4 regions of the Paenibacillus sp. J22P90 genome follow, and region 3 is predicted to be linked to each of the others. Evidence: riboswitches for the same ligand, from Rfam matches in the RefSeq annotation. Region 3 holds a riboswitch; each other region holds the start of a gene.

Region 1 (5,889 bases), on a different contig from region 3:
CACACAATAACTCGCTTAGTTTCTCATAGCGGTCCACAATGGACTGAAGTCGATCCAACATAGGGGATCACTCCTTTCTTGTTTTTATAGTTAATTAAACATTGAAACGGAAATGCATAACGTCGCCGTCGTTTACCACGTAATCTTTACCTTCAAGGCGCACTTGGCCTTTTTCCTTCGCACCCGCCATGGATCCCGCAGCAGCCAAATCGTTATAAGAAACAACCTCTGCACGAATAAATCCACGTTCGAAATCCGTATGAATTACGCCAGCTGCTTGCGGAGCCTTCGTTCCTTTACGAATCGTCCAAGCTCTAACCTCTTGCACACCCGCTGTGAAATACGTGTACAAGCCAAGCTTTCTGTACGCTGCTTTGATTAATCTATTCAAGCCGGACTCTTGAAGTCCCAGCTCTTCCAGGAACATCGCTTTTTCTTCATCTTCCAGCTCAGCAATTTCGGATTCAACCTTCGCACTGATGGAAACGACTTCGTTGTTTTCTTTTTCAGCATAAGCTTTCACAATTTTAACGTATGCATTATCGTCCGCAGTTGCAACTTCATCTTCACTCACGTTTGCCGCGTAGAGCACTGGCTTCATCGTTAGCAAATGTAAATCGCGCACTAGAAGACGCTCGTCATCTGTTAAATCCAAGCTGCGTGCTGGCATATCATTATATAAGGCTTCTTTGATTCGTTCCAAACACTCAACTTCAGCTACAACTTTCTTGTCGCCGCCTTTAAGGTTTTTGCGTGAACGCTCGATCTTTTTATCAACCGACTCAATGTCTGCCAAAATCAATTCAAGATTAATCGTCTCGATGTCGCCAATCGGATCGACTTTCCCAGAAACGTGAGTAATATTATCATCCTCAAAACAACGTACAACATGCACAATCGCATCAACTTCACGGATGTGTGCAAGAAATTTATTCCCAAGGCCCTCGCCTTTGCTCGCACCCTTAACCAAACCCGCAATGTCAACGAATTCGAAGGCTGTCGGAACGATGCTCTTCGGCACCACGATTTCCACCAGCTTCTGCAATCTCTCGTCTGGTACTTCTACTACCCCAACATTCGGATCGATCGTACAGAACGGATAATTCGCAGATTCTGCCCCCGCCTGTGTAATTGCATTAAACAATGTCGATTTTCCTACGTTCGGTAGACCGACGATACCTGCTTTCAAAGCCATTGTCGTTACAACTCCTTAATTTTCGAAAATCATCCTTCTTATTATATAGTACTTGGAGGGCAAAAAAAAGCCTGCAAGCTATTGATTGGCTGCAGACTTTTTTTCCATTGCTTTTTTGAACTCGTCATCACGCTTCTGTTCGAAGTAAGTTGCGATCTGATTACGCAGGATAAACCCGCGCAGCGCATTGCTTTGTTCCTCTGGATAGCTTTCGAAAGTAGCCCCGTAATAGTAGCTGTCTTCCAGCTTTTCTTTCCGTATAATTTCCAACTTGCACGGCAGCTCAAAGCCTAAATCCAACTCGACTTGGAGGAGGCACTTTTTATGAAGAATCCCATCGATCATGGAGTTATCATTGATGGTAAACCCAATTCCATTCATTGAGATATTTTTAATCGCGAGTTCGATCGGATTTTCAAGGACATGCTGCTCTTTTTGTGTGATGTTTTGAAAACCGATAATTTGACCCGTATTTTTCACTTCTACCCGCGGGAATTCCCGCTTCTCCGAAAACTTTTTCCGATTCTCAGGTGGATTAATCACAATGAGTGAACCAGGTTCCCTCGCTACGACAGTTGTTTGAAAAACAAACAGACCCGATTTCGTATATAACGTCATTTTCGCTTTATCCCCAAGCTGAAACACATCATATTCCGGCATTTCAATCTCGATGATGTCCCCTTGCGCATAGGTAAGAATACCTGTCGACACGAAATCGTCCTTAGCCAGAACAGCTTTGGAATCGATCAATACTTCTGCATCATATCCTTCTTTACTCCCATACCGTTTCAACGCATCCTGTTTCATCGCCATGTGCACCAACACCTCTCCTTCTACAAATGGATTTTATACAACTTCTCCGCACAAAATAGACAAAGAGAGACTGCTCCATAATAAAGAAGCAGTCCCTCACCTTAATCAATTATTATGCATCGATTTTCGGTAACCAGGCTGCCATAGTTCAATAGAACCGTAGACCCTCAGCTTTGCGTCCTTGCTTTTCAACAAGTTTGCTATTGTCGAACCCTGCTATGTCATCGTATGTAAGATCGTCATTATGGTCTAAAAGACCCACTGTTATCACCATTATACGTAGCCCCTATATTTCTTTCAACTAAAATCCTTGCATGGGCGATGTTTTTATTGTATGAATGTGTAGTGGATGAAATATCCACAGGTTTATAAGTTATACACAATGTTATCCACAGCTTGTTAACAACGAATATTTGTTCTGTTTTTTATTCACATGTGGATAAAATATTATTGCGAGGTGTCCCCCTGTGGATGAACATATTCCCTGGATGCGAGAAGCGATTGGCGAGGCGCTAAAAGCTGAAGCTATCCGCGAAGTCCCGATTGGCGCAATCGTCGTCCATCAAGGTCAAATCATTGGCCGCGGCTACAATTTGCGTGAAACAACCCTAGATCCTCTTGCCCATGCCGAGATGATTGCCATTAAACAAGCGAGCGAGCATTTGCAGGCTTGGCGTCTGTTGGACTGCCAGCTCTATGTGACGCTGGAGCCTTGCCCGATGTGTGCAGGTGCGATTGTACAAGCGCGTGTTCCGCAGGTTATTTACGGTACAGTCGATCCGAAGGCTGGCTGTGCGGGGACGTTGATGAACTTGCTGCAGGAGGACCGGTTCAATCACCGTGTCGATGTGGTCAGTGGCGTTTTGCAAGAGGAGTGTTCGACGATGCTGACGCAATTTTTCCGGAAATTACGGGGAAAAGCTTAGGGGTTATGAGGGGCTTAAGGCCCCTCATTTTACTTTAATTGTATCGAACGAACGATGAAAAAGATGATCGTGCCAAACAGCATCAACAGGATGAAGCCCAACACCCACCAATTCAGATCGGCGTTGCCCTCCTTGGCGCTTTGGACAATAGACCATTCAATGAAGCCGAACAGAATCACAATCACCGCTTTTAAACTGTTCATAAATAAGCGAGCATTCTGGTATTGTTCACGGGCATTCTGAGGCGTAATCGACGTCGGATAATTGTACACGTGCGGGACATTGCTTAGGAGCGTCAAGCCAGCATAAACAATGATGCCTATGAGTGGCAAGGCAATTAGGCTCATTTTGTTCCCCCAACCATCGATCTCCCCTTTACCGTTAAAATGCGTCGGAATCCGCTCAGGCAGGTCCTGCCACACGTAGGCGACATAAGCGATTATACTTACGATGACTACAAGTGAGATGACATCAAGGATGGTTTCTGCTTTGGACTTGGGAAATTGAACCACGGGGCGATGCTCCATATGGCACCTTCTCTCTATGGGTTTAGTCATCGATTATGATGATTGCTTAACCTATTCTTTATTCACTGTATACTTTCCTTGCGAGATACCTTCACTTTGTCCTTGGGCTAAAATGGTTGCACCCCCAAAACATCTCATGTTAGAATGACGATACTATGCGCCCGTAGCTCAGCAGGATAGAGCAACAGTTTCCTAAACTGTAGGTCGTACGTTCGAATCGTATCGGGCGCGTATAGATGATCTTAAACCTTGATAATTCAAGGTTTTTTTGTTTTTTTCAGAAACGTATGGTAGCAATATGAACAACAGTCTGTGTCAAAATATATGTAGACTGTTGCCTAAACCTTATGAGACTGTTGGTATGCCTAGCTAATAGAATTATGTGTAACCTTCTTCTGGTCGATCTCAGGAGGATAAACTAATGTCTATTGGTATTAAATCGGATATCTTCATATTCATTAATTTCAACTGCTAATCTAAATCCTGTCTTCTTATAAGATGTTTCAATGCATGCTTGATAGGTTAGTTTCCACCGATTTTGATAATCTATAAACAGCCTACCTTCGTTGGGGTCATTCAATTGAAGGAGATGATGATATAAGAAAACCGTTTTCGAGTGCATCTCCGCTCGAAGTTTAGTTCGTATGAATAACGAGTATAGCTTTTAAAGAATCAGAACATGTTATTATTAGCCAGGGTTTGGTCAGAGGAATGTTGAGTCAATTGTAAACATCATACTATTTATATTGTTCAAAGGAGTGCGAGCGAAACTTTATGAATATCGAGGAAGAAAAAATTATACAATTGCACGATTGGTGCAAAAAGTTGCAATTTGACCATAGTATTAACACAAAAATGGGCACTCTGGCTTTTAATCCAGTACCAGGTCATTTTCACGTAAAAATATACACAGGTAAACCATATGGTGATGTTAAAACTATTAAGATTACGTATGGTGAAAAAATCAACAAATACTTGGTGCATGTCATTGATACTAACAACGGTATTAATTCTGATGATTATGTTGTAGTATCAAATACATTTGATGAAGTAACGAATGAGGTGTTAAGGCTCCTAAATACAAGACCTCTCTAAAACTCTTGGGATGCTACATAAGAACTTATACTGCCCATTGCATCTATTCAACATCATTCCGTAGCTCAGCAGGATAGAGCAATAGTTTCCTAAACTGTAGGTCGTACGTTCGAATCGTATCGGGCGCGTATTCGAATAACATTCACGTAAAAAAAGACGATAGCTAGTCGGATAATACCCGACTGCGATCGTCTTTTGTTTTAATCTACTAATACCAAGGATAGTATGGATAATAAGGGCGGTAGTATGGGAAAGGTCTGAAGAACGGAAAACCAAAAAGAAAAAACGGAAAATGCTGACGACGAAATCTGCGATATCTATAACCAAATGGTTGTCTACTAGGATCCATTTCCCTTTCCTCGCCACTAACCTCTTCTGGAACTAACATGGTGATGCCTTCCTCGTCCATACCATCGATGATTCCTTCCATTAGTGACCCGTCTCTCATTTGTGCGATAACATGGTAATTTAAATATTTTTTACAATGTGCTTTTACGTCGCCGCCTACAGGATTAGCTTGAATAGGATTTATTGCTGACACGCCTATCCCTCCTTTAACTATCATCAGGATATTCGCCTACTGTGAAAACTGTTACAGCTCTTAAACAACCACGAAGCATCGCCTTTTTGCATAATCTTTTTGACGTTGAGTTAGCAAAAGAAGGATAATAGAGGTATCACTGAATCGAAAGGAGTCTTCACTCCGATGACAACTCGCTCTATTTCTTCTTACCGCATCCCGCTCTTTTGTATAGTCACACTGCTCTTCTGGATGTCCATGTACACCAGCGTTCCGATTATGGCGCCTTATGTAGAGTTTCTCGGGGGAAGCCATCAGCTCGCTGGCTGGATTGTCGGCATGTATGGTATCTCGCAAATGCTGCTCCGTATTCCTGTCGGCATTATGTCGGATCGTTTTCATAAAAGGAGACTGTTCATCACCTTCGGTCTTCTCTTCACCGCCATTACAGGGCTTGGACTGTGGTTCACGCACGATTTTACTTGGATCTTAATTCTCCGAGCACTTGCAGGCGCAGCTGCAGCGACTTGGGTTGATTTTACGGTGTTATTCACCAGCTACTACAAGCATGAAGAGTCTACCAAGGCGATTGGGACTATATCTTTTTTTAACTCACTAGGTCAAGTGTTCGGTATTCTCAGTGCAGGCTGGGCAGCAGATCAATTCGGATGGGAATCCGTCTTTATTTTAGGCGCTGTACTTGGGGTATTGGGGATGATCGGATCTTTCTTTCTCATTGAAAAAGTAGAAAAAGACGCGCCCAAGATCACCTTGCGCGGAATCGGAAACGTGGCGACGGATCGCACGCTCTTA
Region 2 (5,889 bases), on a different contig from region 3:
AAGGCAGCTGGACTGACGAAGCAGTTCCAGCTGAAGGTTGAGCCGATCGCCAAAGCGCGGCCGCGCGGCGACTATGGCTGCTTGATCACCAACCCGCCGTATGGCGAGCGACTTGGTGAAGCACCGGATGTTGAGCTCGCGCTGCGCGAGCTCGGCGCATTAACACGACCGATGCCGTCGTGGAGTCTGTTCATTTTAAGCCCCAGCACTCAGCTGGAGACATATATGAACCGCCGCGCCGATAAGAAGCGCAAGTTATTTAACGGTCGGATCGAATGTAATTTGTTCCAATATCTCGGACCTCTGCCTCCGCGCAGGTAATCCGTAATTACAATAAATCCCTCACAAGTTCACTCACCTCCCTGCTGTTTATCAGCAGTAGGAGAGTGCGCTTGGAGGGATTTTATTTTACCCAAATGACATAAATCAACAGCACCCACAAGGGAATGGACAAGAGAATGCTCCAGAGGCACCCTTTGGCCATCGCTAATTTGGGTTCCTCATCTGTCCGCTGGAAACGCCCATTACTCCCCATTACTCCACAATCTCCACTAGCTCCAACGGCAGTCCATCCGGATCGGCGAAAAACGTGTAACGATTACCCGTAATGGGATCGATTCGCACAGGTTCAACCGTGATTCCCTTACTTTCTAGTTCTTGTACACTTTGGTCCATATCCGCAACAACGAAGGCTAAATGTCGTAATCCCCGCGCTTCCGGCTGATTGACCCGTAAAGGCGGGTTCGGAAATGAAAATAATTCAATCTCTTGTGCCGTGTTCCCAATGCGTAAATCCAATTTATACGAATCTCTTTCGGCGCGATATGTTTCCTGAATGAAGGTGAGTCCGAGTAACTCCACATAGAAATGCTTAGAAATTTCGTAATTCGAACTAATAATCGCAACATGATGAATTTGCTTTAATTCCATTCTGTGACACCTCCTTACAAAGAAAAACCGCATGCTGGGCTGCACCCATCCTGCGGCTTATCTATCTATTCTAACCTGCTGCTTGCATCGTTTCAACAATTTTACTCAAAATCTCATCCGCCTGCTCATAAGCCACCTGGCATGTTCCTGCAGCCTGATGACCGCCTCCGCCATGTTGAAGCATCAGATCACCAATGTTCGTCTGTGCGGTACGATTAATTATGCTGTGACCGCATGCGAATACGCAGTTTTGTTTATTTCGGCCATCTACGATCCAAATGGATGTGTTTTGCTCCGGATAAAGTGCATAAACCATGAAACGATTGCCTGGATAAATGGTTTCCACATCGCGAAGATCCGTAATAATCACATTACCTTCCACCCGCGTGTACGTTTGCAGCATATCCCGATAGAGCGCGTCCAACTCAAAGTATCGACTAACACGCTCCTTCACGTCCGGAAGCTCCATAATTTCACTAACGGATTTCGTTGCACAATGCTCAACCAGATCCTCCATCAACTGATAGTTGCTGATGCGGTAATCCCGATAACGCCCTAACCCAGTACGAGCATCCATAATAAAAGAAAGCAAATCCCAGCCGCTCGGATTCAAAATATCCTCTTTGCTAAACTGCGCGGAATCCGCTTTGTCTACGCCTTGCATAATATCATCGATATCGCCGAAGGTTTCTTTTCCGCCATAGTAATCATACACAACTCTCGCTGCGCTTGGAGCGATCCGCGTTTCCCCCTTAAATTCGACGGCTTCCCCCATCCGTGTGAGCTCACTGGAGTGATGATCAAACCATAGCCCACACCCCGGTACATAAGGGACATTCGCCAAAATATCGTTCTCAGAGACCTCGATCAGCCCGTCCTGCATATCTTTGGGATGGACAAATTTCATTTCATCCACCATGTTTAATTGTTTGAAGAGCATTGCACATACTAAACCATCGAAATCGGAACGTGTGATCAATCTCATATGCTATGCATCTCCCTCGACATAGTCCCTAAGAACTACTAATTGTAAGTATTATATCAGCTAGTGTCGATTCGTGACAACGAGAAAATCTCTAACTTTTGTGCGAAAAAAAGAGCGATTCACCTAGATAGGTTGAACCGCTCTCAATTTGGATGAAAGACATTGGAAAAGTCTTGTGACGAAGCCTTCGATTTGCGCCATTGGGGGCATTTTCACAGAAAGCTTAACTTCACCTTTCCAGTAAAAAATGAGAATGCTATTGTTTCTTCCGTGAAACATTTCGACATCCCAACAAGCTTCGTTGAGCGCATATTCTTCACGGTTGATCATGAGCTTAGGTCCATCCATCGATGGCACCAAACGCGCAACATGGTTACCGCATAACGATGTTGCCTTCTGTTCCTCATGTAATTGATTGTCCGATTTCATGCCGCTAGGGCCTCCTTAGTGCAAATTGTTCATTTTTTTCGCTATGACAGAGAAAAACCCCCACCGTAGTGAACCGACTAGAGGGGTTCTAAAGTGAATTCCCAATCGTTCGGCGGCTGGCTGGCTGCTTGTCCTGTGCAGGAGAAGTAAAGCCCCTGTAGCTTTGCGTCGCTGGCTTTCGCCAGTTTTGCCTTTGTCGTGAGTACTTGCAAAATCTGTGAAGTTGAGTCTACTAAATCATGACTTCCTATACTTCAAGGATAAGGGATGATGATTTGAAATCGAATAGTGCGGAGGAACTATTTTTACGAAATTCATCAAAAAGTTTGCATTTTCGACGATATTTTCACGTTTTTTTGACGTTTTGTGCCTCTCCAATAGAAAATTGATCCAACCAACGATAAAACTGCAATGATCATAAATAGTGTTTGACCACCGTAGGATACGAGTAAAAAGCCGCCAATCCAAGGTCCCATAAAATGGCCGATGTTCGTTAACGTTTGAGCACCGTAATAGGTTCCACGCATATGCTCAGGCGCCAGCTTATCAATCAGCATGTTAGCCGCAGGATAATTCAAAATTTCACCGAACGTGAAGATCGCCATCGAGACGATGAGCCAAGCTAACGAATGTGACAAAGCGAAGCCGAAATCACCAATCGCAAACATCAAGTTTCCAACGACGATGGCTGTTAAAGGTGAATACTTTTCCGCCCATCTCCCAAGGGGGATCTGCATCGCGATGACGACAATGGCATTGGCGCTCATGAGGATCGCAAACATTTTGACCCCATCTGCAAAATCCCTCTGAAGGTACTGTGACAACGTCACCATAACCTGAGAATAACCGATCGCTCCGATAATGCCACCGATAATGTATAAACGGAAGGTCATATCCTTACGAATAACATCCCACGCCGAGCGGAAAGTAATAATGGATTTCTTTTCGCCTTCGATTTTTTTAATGCCGAACTTAATGAGAAGTGCGTAAAGTGTGATCCCATAGATCAAATAGATAATCCCTGTAAGCAAAAAGGGCAAGGCTCCGTTCATTGTCGCAAAGAATGCGCCCAGTAGAGGACCTACGGCCACACCGACGTTAATCGCCATGTAGCGGAGTGAGAATACTTGCCTCCTTTTGGCCGGCTCCGTTAAATCTGCCATTAGCGCTTGCGATACAGGCTCATAGAATGAGCGGCATAGCCCATTAAGCATATTGAGCAGCATAAACAGGACAGGTAGTTTTACAACACCGAAGCCTAAGAAAACGAACCCCCATCCAAAGAGAGCAGCGAGCATGATCACTCGTCTTCCAAATCGGTCTGACAGCGTGCCGCCAACAAATCCGCCGAACGTTCCGGCTAAAGCGCCCATTCCAATCACGATACCAATGAGTCCGGGGCTCATATCAGAGTGCTTGGCCAAATAAATGGCTAGGAACGGTAAACTCATTGAGGAGGCAGCTCGAGCCATCACAGTACCTAAGATTAGCGTATGTACAATGGGATGATAGGATTGAAGAAAATGACGCATACGATTCATTAGATGTTGACTCCTCTCGCCGACAAATAAATTACCCATGGTTAATAAAAAACACTGAATTCCAATTATACACGAAAATAGGGAACTGTGTCGTAATTTCGAACTGGGATTTTTACCTTGTCACCTTCCTTTCGCGCAGATGGTATTTATTGGGTGAAGGTTCTATAATGGCGATATGGAGGTGCTTGCGATGAAAATAGCGATCACAGGCGGCAGCGGCTTTATTGGCCGACGTTTAATTGAGTTCTGGTTGAGACAAGGTCACGAACTCATCAATATATCTCGCTCATCCGGGACGCAGGTACCCGGTGTCAGAACGATCACGTGGGACGAATTGGAGCGAAACACGGAAAGCCTAGAAGATCTTGATGCCATCGTCAATTTGGCTGGTGAATCCATCAGTCAGCGCTGGACAGCCGCGGCCAAGACGCGGATTGTTCAATCCCGACTACAGGCGGCAGATCGTGTTGCCAAGCTTGTTGCAAAGCTAAATCCTAAACCTATGGTAGTTGTGAATGCTTCTGGCATGTCCTATTACGGCACTTCTGAAACGGAAACCTTTGATGAGGAGAGTCCCTTTCGCAATACGGACTTCTTGGCTGCCGTTGTCAAGCAGTGGGAGGCTGCTGCTGATCAAATTCGTGGAACTCGCATCGTCAAGGTTCGGGTTGGACTTGTTTTGGACAATAAAGAAGGCGCGTTCCCCAAGATGGCGCTCCCTTATAAGCTTGGCGTAGGCGGTACTGTCGGCAGCGGCAGACAATGGCATTCGTGGATTCACATCGAAGATATGGTGAGGTTGATCGATTTTTGCATTCAAAATGAAGCCATTTCCGGTCCCGTAAACGCCACCGCCCCCCACCCTGTCAGGAACAAAGAATTCGGACGCACGATTGCGACCACGTTGCGAAGGCCGAATTTATTTCCAGTTCCGGCTATCATGATGAAGCTGATTTTTGGAGAGCTTTCGGTTTTGCTGCTAGAAGGACAGAAGGTGCTGCCGCATGTTCTGCAACAGTATGGATTTGATTTTCGGCACCCTTATCTGGCAGGAGCACTTGGAGATTTGTTCAGTGTGAAAAAATAACTTCCCTTTCGGATTAAAATTGTGTACAATTGAATTGTATAAAATATATTAAATAAAGGGTGTGACCTTATGAGCGTACATCAATTTCGAGTGAAGACGATTCGCGGTGAGGATAAGTCCCTTGCCGACTACAAAAACCAAGTCCTGCTTATTGTCAATACAGCAACGAAATGCGGATTTGCCCCTCAGTTCAAAGGGCTTCAAGAGCTGCATGACACCTATAAAGATCAAGGCTTCAGCGTACTTGGCTTCCCCTGCAACCAATTCAAAGATCAGGAGCCTGGTGATGACGCACAGGTTGAACAAGCATGCCAAATTAATTTCGGCGTCAATTTCCCGCTGTTCTCTAAGATCGATGTAAATGGCGCTGATGCGCATCCGCTATACCGTCATTTGAAGAGTGAGGCAACTGGGCTATTCGGTTCCGGTATTAAATGGAATTTCACCAAATTCCTCGTGGACCAGAACGGTAAAGTAATCAAACGCTTCTCACCGACAACGACGCCGCGCAATATTGAAAAGCAAATTCAGAAGCTGCTGGAAAAGTCTCCTGCTCATGCCTAACTCGCCTAGCTGAGATAAAAAAAAGCATCCTGTCCTCAATGGACGGATGCTTTTTGCTCATTTCACGTATTTCTTCGCTTTTTCGATCGCTTCGTCTTCCGTTGCGCCCGTAATATATCGGCCATTAATAAATATAAATGCGAACCGCGAACATGGACCGCAATACGATTTGCACGCAACTTTGACTTCGGTGTCGGGTGCAATGGCACTTATTTTGGCAAGCGCCGATTTCACCTTCATGTGTTTGCATTTATCACAAATGCGAATATCATTCGGCATTAGTGGTCTCCGTGGTTCCCCTTGCTTGGGTTCGTGATCATGAAACCTTCTTCTGGCGTGTAGAAGTAGTCAAT
Region 3 (5,889 bases):
GAACGGTTGAGACGTAGCTGTTGAACATCGGATTCGGCGAAAATAGCACAATCTGATCCGCCTTAAGCCGATCCCGATGCTTATACAACAAGTAGGCTACCCGCTGCAGCGCCGCGGACGTCTTACCACTTCCAGCCGCGCCCTGCACGATGAGCATACGGCTTTGGTCATCGCGGATGATGGCGTTTTGCTCCTTCTGGATCGTCGCCACGATGCTCTTCATTTGTGTGTCCGCGCCCTTGCCAAGCACCTGCTGAAGCAATTCATCGCCAATCGTGATGCTCGTGTCGAATACGTTCTGCAGCTGTCCGTCACGGACTTGGTATTGGCGCTTTAGCGACATCGTCCCTTCGATTCTCCCCCCCGGCGTGTCATAGGCAGCCGCTCCGGGTGAGTAGTCATAGTACATGCTTGCGATCGGTGTCCGCCAGTCATACACCAGAAAGCTTAGGCCATCTTCGTCTACGAAGGATGAGAGGCCAATGTAAATGGACTCGGACTCGGCTGCACTGAGGCCATCCTCTTGAAAATCAACGCGCCCGAAATACGGCGACTGCAGCAGCCGCTTCATGCTTTTCCAGCGCTGCTGCCGTTTCCCGAAGCTGCGCTCCCGTTCAGACAAAACCGCTTCTTGTTGCCGAATGCTATAGAAAGTTTCCTCAAAATCTTCATGGCTGCTCGTATTGATCGTCACTTCTTCCCAGAACCGCTTGCGAATGTCCGCCACCTGCCCGCGCAACCCAACTACCTCTGGTTCCAATTCAGCAATTGCCACTCGCAATTTATCCGAAACCAGTTCCAGCCTCTCTTGTTCCTGCTGCCATTCCTGATCGAGTTTCATTCTAACAAACACGCTCCTCATTCATTTTATTAAAAGAAGCAAATAACCCTTGACAACGTACTTTCCATAATGCTATGATATAAGTGTAGATAAAATAAACTAACTATGCTCATTTTTAATTTATAAAAAAAATGGCTATCTCATCATATCACAATATCTCTGTGCGAACAATTCATTTATAGAAAAAAAAGAAGACATCGTCCATTTGGATGATGTCTTCTTTTTTCTATGCAATTAATTCTGACGCGCAGCCTGTAACGTCTTTTCACTTAAACCAAGCGAGCGAGCTGTTGACGTATGAATCTCATCAATAAGCTCTGGATTTTTCACCAGTGACACACCGTATGAAGGAATCATTTCTTTAATTTTCGGTTCCCATGCTTTGATATGTTGCGGGAAACATTTTTTAAGCAATTCCAGCATGACAGATACCGCGGTAGAAGCACCTGGCGAAGCGCCAAGCAAAGCGGCTAATGAACCGTCAGCGGCACTGATTACTTCCGTACCAAATTGAAGTGTTCCTTTGCCTGCAGCTGTATCTTTGATAACTTGTACACGTTGACCAGCTACGACAAGATCCCAATCTTCACTTTTGGCATTCGGGATAAACTCCCGCAGCTCTTCCATGCGTTTTTCTTTCGATAACATAACTTGCTCGATCAGATATTTGGTCAATGACATGTTTTTGGCCCCTGCCGACAACATGGTCACGAGGTTATTCGGTTTTACGGAAGTTACTAAGTCAAACATGGAACCTGTTTTAAGGAATTTTGGTGAGAACCCGGCAAACGGTCCAAATAGCAACGATTTTTTATTATCGATAAATCTTGTATCAAGATGCGGAACTGACATTGGCGGCGCTCCGAGCTTAGCTTTACCGTAAACTTTAGCATGATGCTTTGCGATAACTTCTTCATTTTTACACACCATAAATATCCCGCTAACCGGGAATCCGCCGATATTCCGTCCTTCAGGAATGCCGGATTTTTGCAGTAAATGCAGACTGCCTCCACCGCCACCGATAAAGACGAATTGCGCAGTATGACGTTCGACCGTACCTCTGTCGTTCCGGATTTTCAATTCCCACGAACCGTCATGCGTACGTCTCATATTATCAACGCTATGTTTATATTTGATATCGACTTGCTGGCTCTTCAAATGATCGAACAAGATGCGCGTTAAAGCGCCAAAGTTAACGTCCGTGCCGGAGTCAATTTTTGTCGCGGCAATAGGTTCGTTCGATGGACGGCCTTGCATAATAAGCGGAATCCATTCCTGCAATTTACGAGGATCTTCGGAAAATTCCATTCCTTGAAACAATGCGTTCTTGGACATCGCTTCAAACCGTTTCTTTAAGAACGAAATATCTTTATCCCCTTGCACCATACTCATATGAGGCAAACGCATGATAAAGTCTTCCGGATTACGAATTAGCTTGTTGTTAACTAAATAAGACCAGAACTGCATGGAATCTTGGAATTGTTCATTAATTTGAATAGCTTTGCTAATATCGACAGAGCCATCTGGTTTTTGGACAGTGTAATTAAGCTCGCACAGTGCCGCATGTCCTGTTCCTGCATTGTTCCACTCGTTGGAGCTTTCTTCACCCGCCTTGTCCAGCTTCTCAAAAACGGTAATTTTCCAATCAGGTACTAGTTCTTTCAGAATTGTCCCTAATGTCGCACTCATGATACCCGCACCAATTAAGATGACGTCTGTTTTAGTTTCTCTGTTGCTCATTTTTACCATCCTTATACCCTAAAATTTGCAGAAAGGATGTAGGCGCCACCTGTTTTAGGCGCTACAGCAAGCCAGGGCGCGACCTAGTCATACACCTTTCTGGATCCATGATGAAACTTTCGATTAAAATATTACTTACTATTATAGATAGTTATTAGCGATACGACAAGAACTGCAGCGAAGAAGTCTTACACTCATGGGCAGGAGTTCATGTCCTTGTCATATTATGAGGAGACTTTTAGGGTACAATGGACTAGAGGCAAAGAAACACTCCAATTATTAGCAATAAAAAGTATGCCCAAATTCATTCAAAATAATAGCTAATTGACTCGCGATAGGAGTTAACTTGATTATGAAATCTAAATGGAAAGTCACTACTCTTCTAATTTTCAGTATGCTTTTCTTCATTTGCTTTACTCTAGTGGCTTCCATGATAAAGGGGCAGTGGATTGCAGCTTTTGACAGCACCATCATCTCATGGATTCAAGGGATGGAAATGCCATGGCTAACTTCCGTGATGCATGTGTTTACTTATATAGGTTCGACACCCGCTGTTATTGTCATTTTTCTTTGCAGCCTATTTATTCAATTTAAGTTCCTGCATCACCGCAAAGAAATCATTGTGTTTCTAATTCTGCTCGTTGGCACCGTAGGTTGGAATCAGCTGCTTAAAATCATCTATCAGAGAGAACGCCCTACCCTTCACAGGTTAATTGAAGAGACGGGCTACAGCTTTCCAAGCGGCCATTCCATGGCAGCCTTCGCCTTATACGCTTCACTAGCGTTTCTACTTTGGAGACATGTTCCCTCAAAGCTTGGCAGGACCGTGGTCATTTTGAGCAGCATAAGTATGATTCTTCTCATTGGGATTAGCCGGATCTATCTGGGTGTCCATTATCCAAGTGATGTAATAGGCGCTTATTTCGCTAGTGGATGTTGGTTTACGTTAGTCGTTTGGATCTTTCAGTGGTATATGGAGAATCGATATAACAAAAATAAGTCGAGTTAACAATAAACCTCAGCAAACACGGAATAGCCACTTTCCTAAGTGATTAAGCCGTGTTTTTTACCTATAAAGTAAAAAAATGGGCAGACTTTAACTTTCTTAATTAAATTCGACAAAATCCCGCTTTTATCGCTATATACAGGTATTTTTTACCTACTTTATAATAGTTAAATAGTAGTGGGTTTACTCGGTACTGAGCACAAATGAAGATCAAATCGAAAAGGCAAATCATCGGAAACGGTGAGACGCAAAGCCATGGCCTAACGCATACCAATTGGGATGCTACGGTTGACAGGTTGCCGGATATGAAGGGATGATCCTTTATTTCGGGATGATCCTTTTTTTGATGCCGGGAAAATAGTAGGAGGGCTCTCTGATGCACCATTCGCTAACGGATAGTTATAATTTCGTGCTTGTCCTGCTTTCGTTTGTAATTGCGCTGCTTGCCTCGTATACGGCTTTGAATCTAGCTCGTAAAGTATCTACTTCCGAAGGATGGCATCAGAAGAGCTGGATTATATGCAGTGCGCTCGTGATGGGCATAGGCATATGGTCCATGCATTTCATCGCGATGTTAGCCTTTCATTTGCCCAGTAACGTAACCTATGATATTTCGCTTGTCAGTATCTCCATTCTTGTGGCCGTCGGCGGCGCATTGGTCGGACTTCTCGTCGCCTTTCAAGCGAGCTCCATCCGCTCTAGGTTCCTTATTGGCGGTACCTTCATGGGCTTAGCGATTAGCGGCATGCATTATATCGGGATGGCTGCCTTGCAACATGTAACTATCCAATATAAGATATTACCTCTTACTTTATCTATTGTGATCGCTATATTCGCGTCCATAACGGCGCTTTACTTCTTTTTTAAACGAAACCATCACCGTCTACCCCTTAGCAGCCTTATTATGAGTATCGCGATTACTGCCATGCACTACACGGGGATGACGTCCGCTGTCATGACGTTTCCTGCCGTATCCCATCCGCATAGTGCCAAGGCTGTGAATATGGACTTCTTTGTAGTCGCCATGTATGTGGCCTTCGGAACCTTGCTCATCTTCGCAATCAGTTTTATTAGCTCCCTCTCCGTGGATCGGCGATTGGCTGAACAGATTGCGCTTAAAGCTTCTATTTTAGAATCAGCCATCGATTGTATCTTCATGTTCAAGTCACAGGGCTGGATCATTGAGTTCAATCCGGCAGCAGAAGCAGTATTCGGCTACACGCGCAAAGAAGCGCTGAAACGTACGCTATTCGATCTCCTTTTTCCTTTCGATCAAGATGGACAAGATGCCGCATCGCTATACCAGCTGATGAGTCAAAAAGCCGATTCCTTCATTGGCAGACGCTTTGAAATGACTGCGTACCGAGCAGACCGCAGCACATTTCCGGCTGAAATTATCATAACGAATATCGTCTATGGGGGGAGAACCATTTATACGGCCTACCTCCGGGACTTAACCGAAAAAAGAAAATCGGAAGAACTCATTCATCAATTAGCTTACTTTGATCATTTGACTGGATTGCCTAACCGTAATCAATGTAATGAACTGTTCCAGCATACTTTATCTCACGCACAGCGACACCATGAGACCTTCGGCGTTATGTTTCTAGATATTTATCGATTCAAATGGATTAATGATTCCTTCGGTCATCTGGTTGGCGATCACACCCTGCAAAAATTTGCTGCTTTACTCTCGAGTTGCTTACCTGAGAGTGGGTCCGTCTCTCGACTAAGCGGCGATGAATTTGTCATTCTGCTTCCCCAAGGGAATCCACATTCGATCAGAGAGCACGCCCAGAACATCATCGCATTGTTGGAGATTCCTTTTCATTTGGACATTGGAGATATTTACGTCTCTACGAATATCGGGATTTCCATGTATCCGTATGATGGAGATACGCAGGAGGAGCTGCTCAAACATGCAGACCAGGCCATGTATGCCGCCAAGGATCAGGGACGAAACACTTACCAATTTTTCCAGCATGATATGCGCATGAAAGTTCCTCACAAAATGGTCTTTGAACAATATTTGCAAGGTTAACCGCCTCCAATGATTATTCTCCCCCCTTTCAGGGCACCCTAAGCCGCATGGTAATGTAAGGGAATTGGGGGAATTGATATGATTGAACAAATCCGTGCTGAGTTGAACGACCCAGCTGATCTTTTCTATGACACCCTAGACAATGGCTATATGCAAATGGAAGTGATCTACTTCCCCTCTCTCTGTGATCTCGCTTTAATCAAAAACGGATTGACCGTTCCTTACTCATATTGCTTTAACCCGGAAGAATTCGAACGTATG
Region 4 (5,889 bases), on a different contig from region 3:
CGATTCTCCGTACACGAAAATTTTACTTGGTAAATAATTTAGGTGTATTTAAGAGCATGTCATCTTCGGATGGCGTGCTTTTTTTTGTTTATGACGTTAACGATTGTCCAATCGACTCTTATCTTCTGTTTATTGATCTGCTACAATTGAAAAATCATCATCACATCGGCTTACATATGCACTTGTTCTGAGCTATTTACGAAAGGAATGGTCACCTAGATGCTGCCTCAGTTGAATCGTCAATTAGAAAAAATCATGCCGCTCATCACGCCTATTAGTGTTCTTATCGGGGTTCTGCTCGGAAGCCACTTATCGGGATTCACCTATTTATCACCGTGGTTGTTTGCTTTCATGACCTTCTCGGGGAGTATCGCCTCCAGCTTTCGAGAATTCATCAAGGTTGTCGTACAACCACTGCCGCTGCTTACGACTTTATTCATTCTACATGTCGGGATGCCGCTAATTGCGCTCGGTCTCGGGCATGTGGTTTATAGTCATGAACCGTTGACGATTACCGGACTTATTTTGGCCGCAGCCATTCCAACGGGGATAACTAGCTTCGTGTGGGTCGCGATTTATCGCGGCAATATCGTACTGACGCTTTCGATCATCCTGATGGATACGATTCTCTCGCCTTTCGTCGTGCCCTATACGCTCTCTGTGTTAGTCGGCACCAAAGTGCAGCTCGATACGTTCGCGATGATGAAAGGATTATTCTTCATGATCGTCGTTCCTTCTCTCATCGGGATGGGGCTGAATCAATGGACGCGAGGAAAAATTAAGGAGCAATGGGGCGGCCGTTTAGGGCCTTTTTCTAAAATTTTCATGGGCATCGTCGTTGCCATTAATAGCTCCGTCATTGCGCCCTATTTGCGTGATTTCAACGCTAAATTGTTGGGATTAGCCGCTTTTGTGCTCATCGTAGCCTCGCTGGGCTACATGCTCGGTTGGCTCGTTGCGAGATTGTTCCGCTGGGAACAAGATGTCGTGGTTGCCCTTACTTTTAACAGTGGTATGCGCAATATTAGTGCGGGCGCGGTACTAGCCGTAGCTTATTTCCCGCCGCCCGTGGCGATTCCAGTCGTGCTTGGCATGCTGTTTCAGCAGTCGCTCGCATCCCTCTTTGGCTTTCTGCTTAATCGGAAATATGCGTTGAAAAGTGACACGCCAAGCTTAACTGTTAATGGTGTTAAACAAATGTAACTGCTATGTTTGGGAGAATGATTGCTCAGTCGTCTTCATAATGTCATTCAATTTATCACTTAGCGCACCTAATAAATCCGCTAACTGCGACGTTTTGCAAATGAGCTGATCCTGCTGATCAGTCCGCTTGCTGACGGATTTCACGTTCTTCGCCAGCTGTGTAGAAAGGTGCGAAATTTCCTCCATCGTCACGCTGAATTGCTGTGTGCTTGCGGAAACCTGCTGGGATGCTCCGTTAATATCTCGCATTTGTACGGCAATAGAATGAACAGCTTTGGCTATATGTTCAAAAGCATGCCCTGCTGCAACAACAGCGTCATTTCCGTGCTCGAAGGTCACAATAACCCGATCCATAGAAGCGATGGATGCCTCATTATTCGATTGCACATCTTGAATGAGATCAGCGATCTGTTTGGCAGAGGAACTCGTCTGCTCGGCAAGCTTCCGGACTTCACTGGCTACGACGGTGAAGCCTTTGCCATGCTCTCCAGCACGCGCAGCCTCAATGGCAGCATTCAGCGCCAGCAGGTTCGTACGTGAAGCGATATCTGTAATCAAGTTAACGATTTGGTTAATTTCTTCCGAGCGTTCGCCAAGTACTTTCACCTTTTCGGCAGTCGTATGTATCGTGTTATTCATCGATTGCATTTGGTGGACAGCCAATTGGATCAGTTGATTCCCTCTTTCCGCTTCCTGCGCGGCTTGGTTAGAAATTTCGGATACATTGGACGAATTCTCTGCGATGAGTGATGTATCTTTTAACATTTCAGTTACAGCCGTTCTGCTCACTTCTACCCCTTGCTCTTGATGGATTGCCGCTTGCTCAACTTTTTGCATCGTTTGAACGACTTCAGATGTTAAGCGATTCAATTCGGAGGATTGCACCGAAAGTCCATTGGAATTCATCCTTACTTCCTGCGAAGTATCAAAAAGTCGACCGATGATGTCTTTCACGGTTTGCTGCATTTTATCGTTTTGAGCGGATTCGAAGGCTTTAGTTGCCATTCGGCCTGAGACGATTTGGTAAATGACTGCTCCAATAAAGAGAATCACGAACACTAAGTGAATGGTAACCATTGAAAACGCATACACTTTTGCCCCATATACCAGTTCTGGAAAGAAGAGATAGCCTAACAGATGCTGTGCGGCAAATAACACGGTGCTGAACAAGAGTAGTTTAATGTTGTCATAATACATCAGAATGGCCAACACCATGAAAATTGAAAAATGGTACTCAACCATACCTTGCCCCCCAGCAATAATGGAGAAGCTGCAAAAAGTGAGTGATAATGTATGTAGGAATGGCAGCCAAGCATGATCTTTGTGGAACATGTAGACAATGAAACTGAGACTAACAAGGGCAATAGGCAACCAAAATAACCATTGAAACAGGAACGATGATGTGGGAGAAGATGCTGTCAGTGCGTCATGATGCATGGATCCATGTGTAAAGCTTGATAGGCCATGTACGAGTAAAGCCAAGATCAGTGTTCCGATAACGATGAATTGCATGACACGTTTTTTTGCTCTCATGACAAGCTTCCCCCTAGAAAATGGTTGTTGATTTGTTACACAAAAAAAGACCACCCCGAATTAAGGATGATCCCTTCAAACTCGGCAACCTGTCAACCGTAGCATACAAATAGGTATGCGTTAGGCCATGGCTTTGCGTCTCATTGTTTCCAATGATTTGCCCTTTTCTATTAGGTTCGTTTTTCCAATAAAAACCTTACATCAATCACTCTCTGTTACTTTAGTCACATTACTTAAGTCACATATCCTATTGCTTATTATAGGTAGCAAACAAATTTGTGTACATAGCGATATTTGTAAAATTTTGTCGATTGTCAAAAATTTTGACCGCAATGAAAAAGACCACTCAGCGAATCGCTGGCAGTCTATAAATAACCTTTTTACTTTGAAAGACGGGTAAAGATCACATAGGAATACAGAACAGGTATTAAGGAACTGATGAGTATTGCCGCTATAAAGATGATGATGGCGATTGAGGGCATTACAAATGCAGCAATAAACGAAATCACTCCGCCCACCATCATCAGCGGACCGCCCAAACGATGTGTTTTTCTCCAAATTTCTTCATTGGCGAGCGTCCATGGTGTCCGTATGCCAAACGTATAGTTGGGCTTCACTTGCGTTAAAAAATTGCCCATCACGGTAAACAGCGCGCCTATCAAGATCATGGTGATTTTCTGGAAATCAAGGCTATACCCTAAGTTAAAGAAAATGATCGCCCAACCTACGACAGCTAAAAGGATGCTAACCCCGAACCGCGTCACCTCAAATGCCGCAGGAAATTTCTCGTAATTCGCTTTCTTTGGATCAACATTTCTCAATACCCGCATGAATAGCGGCAGCAAACCCAGCAGCACCAGCATGAGAAGCGACATTTCTTTGCTCATCGTACCGTTCACTTCATTATTCAGGTCAAAGTGGCTCGCCATCGTATCCGGAAGACGACTGTACAACACTAAGCCACCTATCGCTGGGGAAAGGCTAACCACATATAATAAAATCTCCTTCCATTTTTTCATGATTGTTCCTCCTCATCTTTTTTGTTAAGTATGTTAAACATCCATCCGATGACGTCTTCAACAACTGTGGTGTGCAAGGTATACATGATATGTTGCCCCTGACGTTCATCAAGTACAAGTCCCGCCTGTTTAAGCAGGTTCAAATGGTGCGAAATGCTTGGCTTACTAATCTTAAAATGATCAGCAATATCACCAGCATTCATACTCTTTTCTCGCAGCAGCTGTAAAATTTCACGACGAGTTGGGTCCGCTAGCGCTTTAAATGCCTCATTCAAATGGGTTTCCTCCTTATTTAGATATTTATCTAAATATATAATAAATTGTACGTTCTATTTTGCAACCTGTCAATTGGCAAGTGCCCTAATTCGTTTTGGCTATTAGACGATGTAGGTTTATAATAGAAAAATCATACTCATATCTCGCCTTTAGTCAGGATGAATCCACATGAACGATAAAATTGTAATGCCCGTTTGGACAATAGGCTTATTCATTGTTGTCATGAATACGACGATGTTCAACGTCTCGATTCCAAGTATTATTCAAGATCTCAGTATAACGGCCGATCTCGGATCATGGGTCATCTCCAGCTATTCCATTGGCTATGCTTTATCAACCGTCCTATACAGTAGACTTTCCGACGTGCTCCCGATTCGCAAGCTCCTAGCCGTGGGGCTTATTGTGCTTGGGCTTTCCTCTGTATTTGGACTATTCGCGCACGAATTCCATACCTTGCTGGCGGCTCGTATTCTACAGTCCGCAGGCGCAGGTGTAATGGCCGGCCTTGGGCTGGTACTTGCCAGCCGCTATATCCCGATTGAACGGCGAGGCTCGGCGATCGCGATGATATCCGCGGGGAGCGCAATGGCGTTCGGGCTAGGTCCGATCGTCGGCGGCTTAATCAGCGAATATTGGGGATGGAATGGGTTGTTCACAATTACCTGCTTGGTCTTAGTCATTCTCCCTATTCTGTTGCGTTTGCTCCCCAAGGAGCAGCCTGTACCATTCCAGTTTGACATGCTGGGGGCGCTATTGACGGTCGTTAATGCCGCGACCTTATTACTTGCTGTCACACAAATTTCTGGCGTATGGCTTGCCATTAGCGCCATCTCCTTTGGTGTGCATGCTTGGCACCTGCGGCGATCAAAAGACACATTCATCAACCCCGCCTTGCTGGCGAATCCAGCTTATCGGAAGCTTGTCGTGATCGGGTTCTGTATTTTGGTTTTGAACCTTGGCAACTTGTTTCTGATGCCGCTCGTACTGGCCAAGGTGTTCAATCAGTCGCCGATGACCATCGGTCTAACGATTGCGCCGGGTGCGATCCTCTCCGCGTTCCTGACCCGCTTCGTTGGCCGTTGGATCGATCGCTTCGGCAATATGCGTTTTTTGCTGATCGGACACGGGTTTCTATCCATTGTGATGATTGCATTCTCGACGCTGCTTGGCACTTCGCCGTTGGTCATTCTGATCGGCTATCTTTGTTTCTCTCCTGCATTTTCCGCAACAATTGCGTCGTTGAATAATGAAACATCACGGATCCTGCCGAAGCACCTCATCGGCTCTGGTATGGGATTGATGCAGTTGATCCAGTTTTTCGGCGGATCGATGTCGGTCGCGATCTGCGGCATTCTCCTTGAAATCCAACGGAATACGTCGCTCCTTCATTCGTATAAGCATGTGTACGGTTTGCTTGTCGTGGTTGGGCTTTGTTCGTTGGGGATGCTTATGTGGTACAGACTGACAGGGGTTCGGGTTGTTGAAGTGCAACGATAGAATGAAATGAAAAAGGGACCCTCCAGCCATGAATGAACATGGCGAGGGTCCTCTTTTGCATGGGGCTGTGATGGCTGAAAAAGTGCAAAAAGGCAACCTTTTCTAGTGGATGGACCACTCTATCAAAAATACGTGCAAATAGGCAACTATTTCCGCCGCCACACCCCTTCTGAGCACTTTTCGCTCCAAAAGGTTGCACTTTCACTCTTATGCCTCCGTTCCTCTGTTTTTCCTGAAAATAAGTGCCTTCTAGCACCTTTGACTACTGACGTGGTCACTTCAAACATAAAATGATTGGTTTTACCCATTGGGTCACGCATCATAAACAGCATCACGCAACTTCTCATCCATTTTATAGTAA

The links. A riboswitch is a leader RNA that binds a small molecule or an ion and turns the genes downstream of it on or off. The one in region 3 is predicted to bind cyclic di-GMP.
Region 1: another riboswitch for cyclic di-GMP. It lies ahead of AC58UX_RS28105 (PilZ domain-containing protein); the one in region 3 lies ahead of AC58UX_RS28590 (sensor domain-containing diguanylate cyclase).
Region 2: another riboswitch for cyclic di-GMP. It lies ahead of AC58UX_RS07190 (hypothetical protein); the one in region 3 lies ahead of AC58UX_RS28590 (sensor domain-containing diguanylate cyclase).
Region 4: another riboswitch for cyclic di-GMP. It lies ahead of AC58UX_RS12220 (methyl-accepting chemotaxis protein); the one in region 3 lies ahead of AC58UX_RS28590 (sensor domain-containing diguanylate cyclase).

What each region holds. Positions count from the first base shown of each region.
Region 1 is NZ_JCAUAY010000011.1:164,514-170,402, forward strand. Features, by position in the region: gene prfA (peptide chain release factor 1) at 1-61, opposite strand, end outside; gene ychF (redox-regulated ATPase YchF) at 95-1,195, opposite strand; gene AC58UX_RS28105 (PilZ domain-containing protein) at 1,274-2,008, opposite strand; cyclic di-GMP riboswitch class I at 2,134-2,220, opposite strand; gene tadA (tRNA adenosine(34) deaminase TadA) at 2,497-2,934, shown strand; gene AC58UX_RS28115 (DUF1648 domain-containing protein) at 2,964-3,446, opposite strand; tRNA gene AC58UX_RS28120 (tRNA-Arg) at 3,619-3,692, shown strand; gene AC58UX_RS28125 (hypothetical protein) at 4,236-4,556, shown strand; gene AC58UX_RS28130 (hypothetical protein) at 4,765-5,097, opposite strand; gene AC58UX_RS28135 (MFS transporter) at 5,263-5,889, shown strand, end outside.
Region 2 is NZ_JCAUAY010000002.1:526,008-531,896, forward strand. Features, by position in the region: gene AC58UX_RS07170 (THUMP domain-containing class I SAM-dependent RNA methyltransferase) at 1-321, shown strand, start outside; gene AC58UX_RS07175 (hypothetical protein) at 404-535, opposite strand; gene gloA2 (SMU1112c/YaeR family gloxylase I-like metalloprotein) at 535-930, opposite strand; gene AC58UX_RS07185 (exopolyphosphatase) at 1,001-1,915, opposite strand; gene AC58UX_RS07190 (hypothetical protein) at 2,039-2,344, opposite strand; cyclic di-GMP riboswitch class I at 2,453-2,546, opposite strand; gene AC58UX_RS07195 (MDR family MFS transporter) at 2,662-3,885, opposite strand; gene AC58UX_RS07200 (TIGR01777 family oxidoreductase) at 4,076-4,972, shown strand; gene AC58UX_RS07205 (glutathione peroxidase) at 5,042-5,536, shown strand; gene AC58UX_RS07210 (DUF1450 domain-containing protein) at 5,594-5,815, opposite strand; gene AC58UX_RS07215 (iron-sulfur cluster assembly accessory protein) at 5,815-5,889, opposite strand, start outside.
Region 3 is NZ_JCAUAY010000012.1:75,487-81,375, reverse strand. Features, by position in the region: gene helD (RNA polymerase recycling motor HelD) at 1-841, opposite strand, end outside; gene AC58UX_RS28600 (malate:quinone oxidoreductase) at 1,076-2,581, opposite strand; gene AC58UX_RS28595 (phosphatase PAP2 family protein) at 2,934-3,590, shown strand; cyclic di-GMP riboswitch class I at 3,800-3,891, shown strand; gene AC58UX_RS28590 (sensor domain-containing diguanylate cyclase) at 3,964-5,628, shown strand; gene AC58UX_RS28585 (spore germination protein) at 5,707-5,889, shown strand, end outside.
Region 4 is NZ_JCAUAY010000003.1:424,927-430,815, forward strand. Features, by position in the region: gene hflC (protease modulator HflC) at 1-37, shown strand, start outside; gene AC58UX_RS12215 (bile acid:sodium symporter family protein) at 220-1,203, shown strand; gene AC58UX_RS12220 (methyl-accepting chemotaxis protein) at 1,207-2,736, opposite strand; cyclic di-GMP riboswitch class I at 2,817-2,908, opposite strand; gene AC58UX_RS12225 (SdpI family protein) at 3,117-3,755, opposite strand; gene AC58UX_RS12230 (autorepressor SdpR family transcription factor) at 3,752-4,030, opposite strand; gene AC58UX_RS12235 (MFS transporter) at 4,200-5,528, shown strand.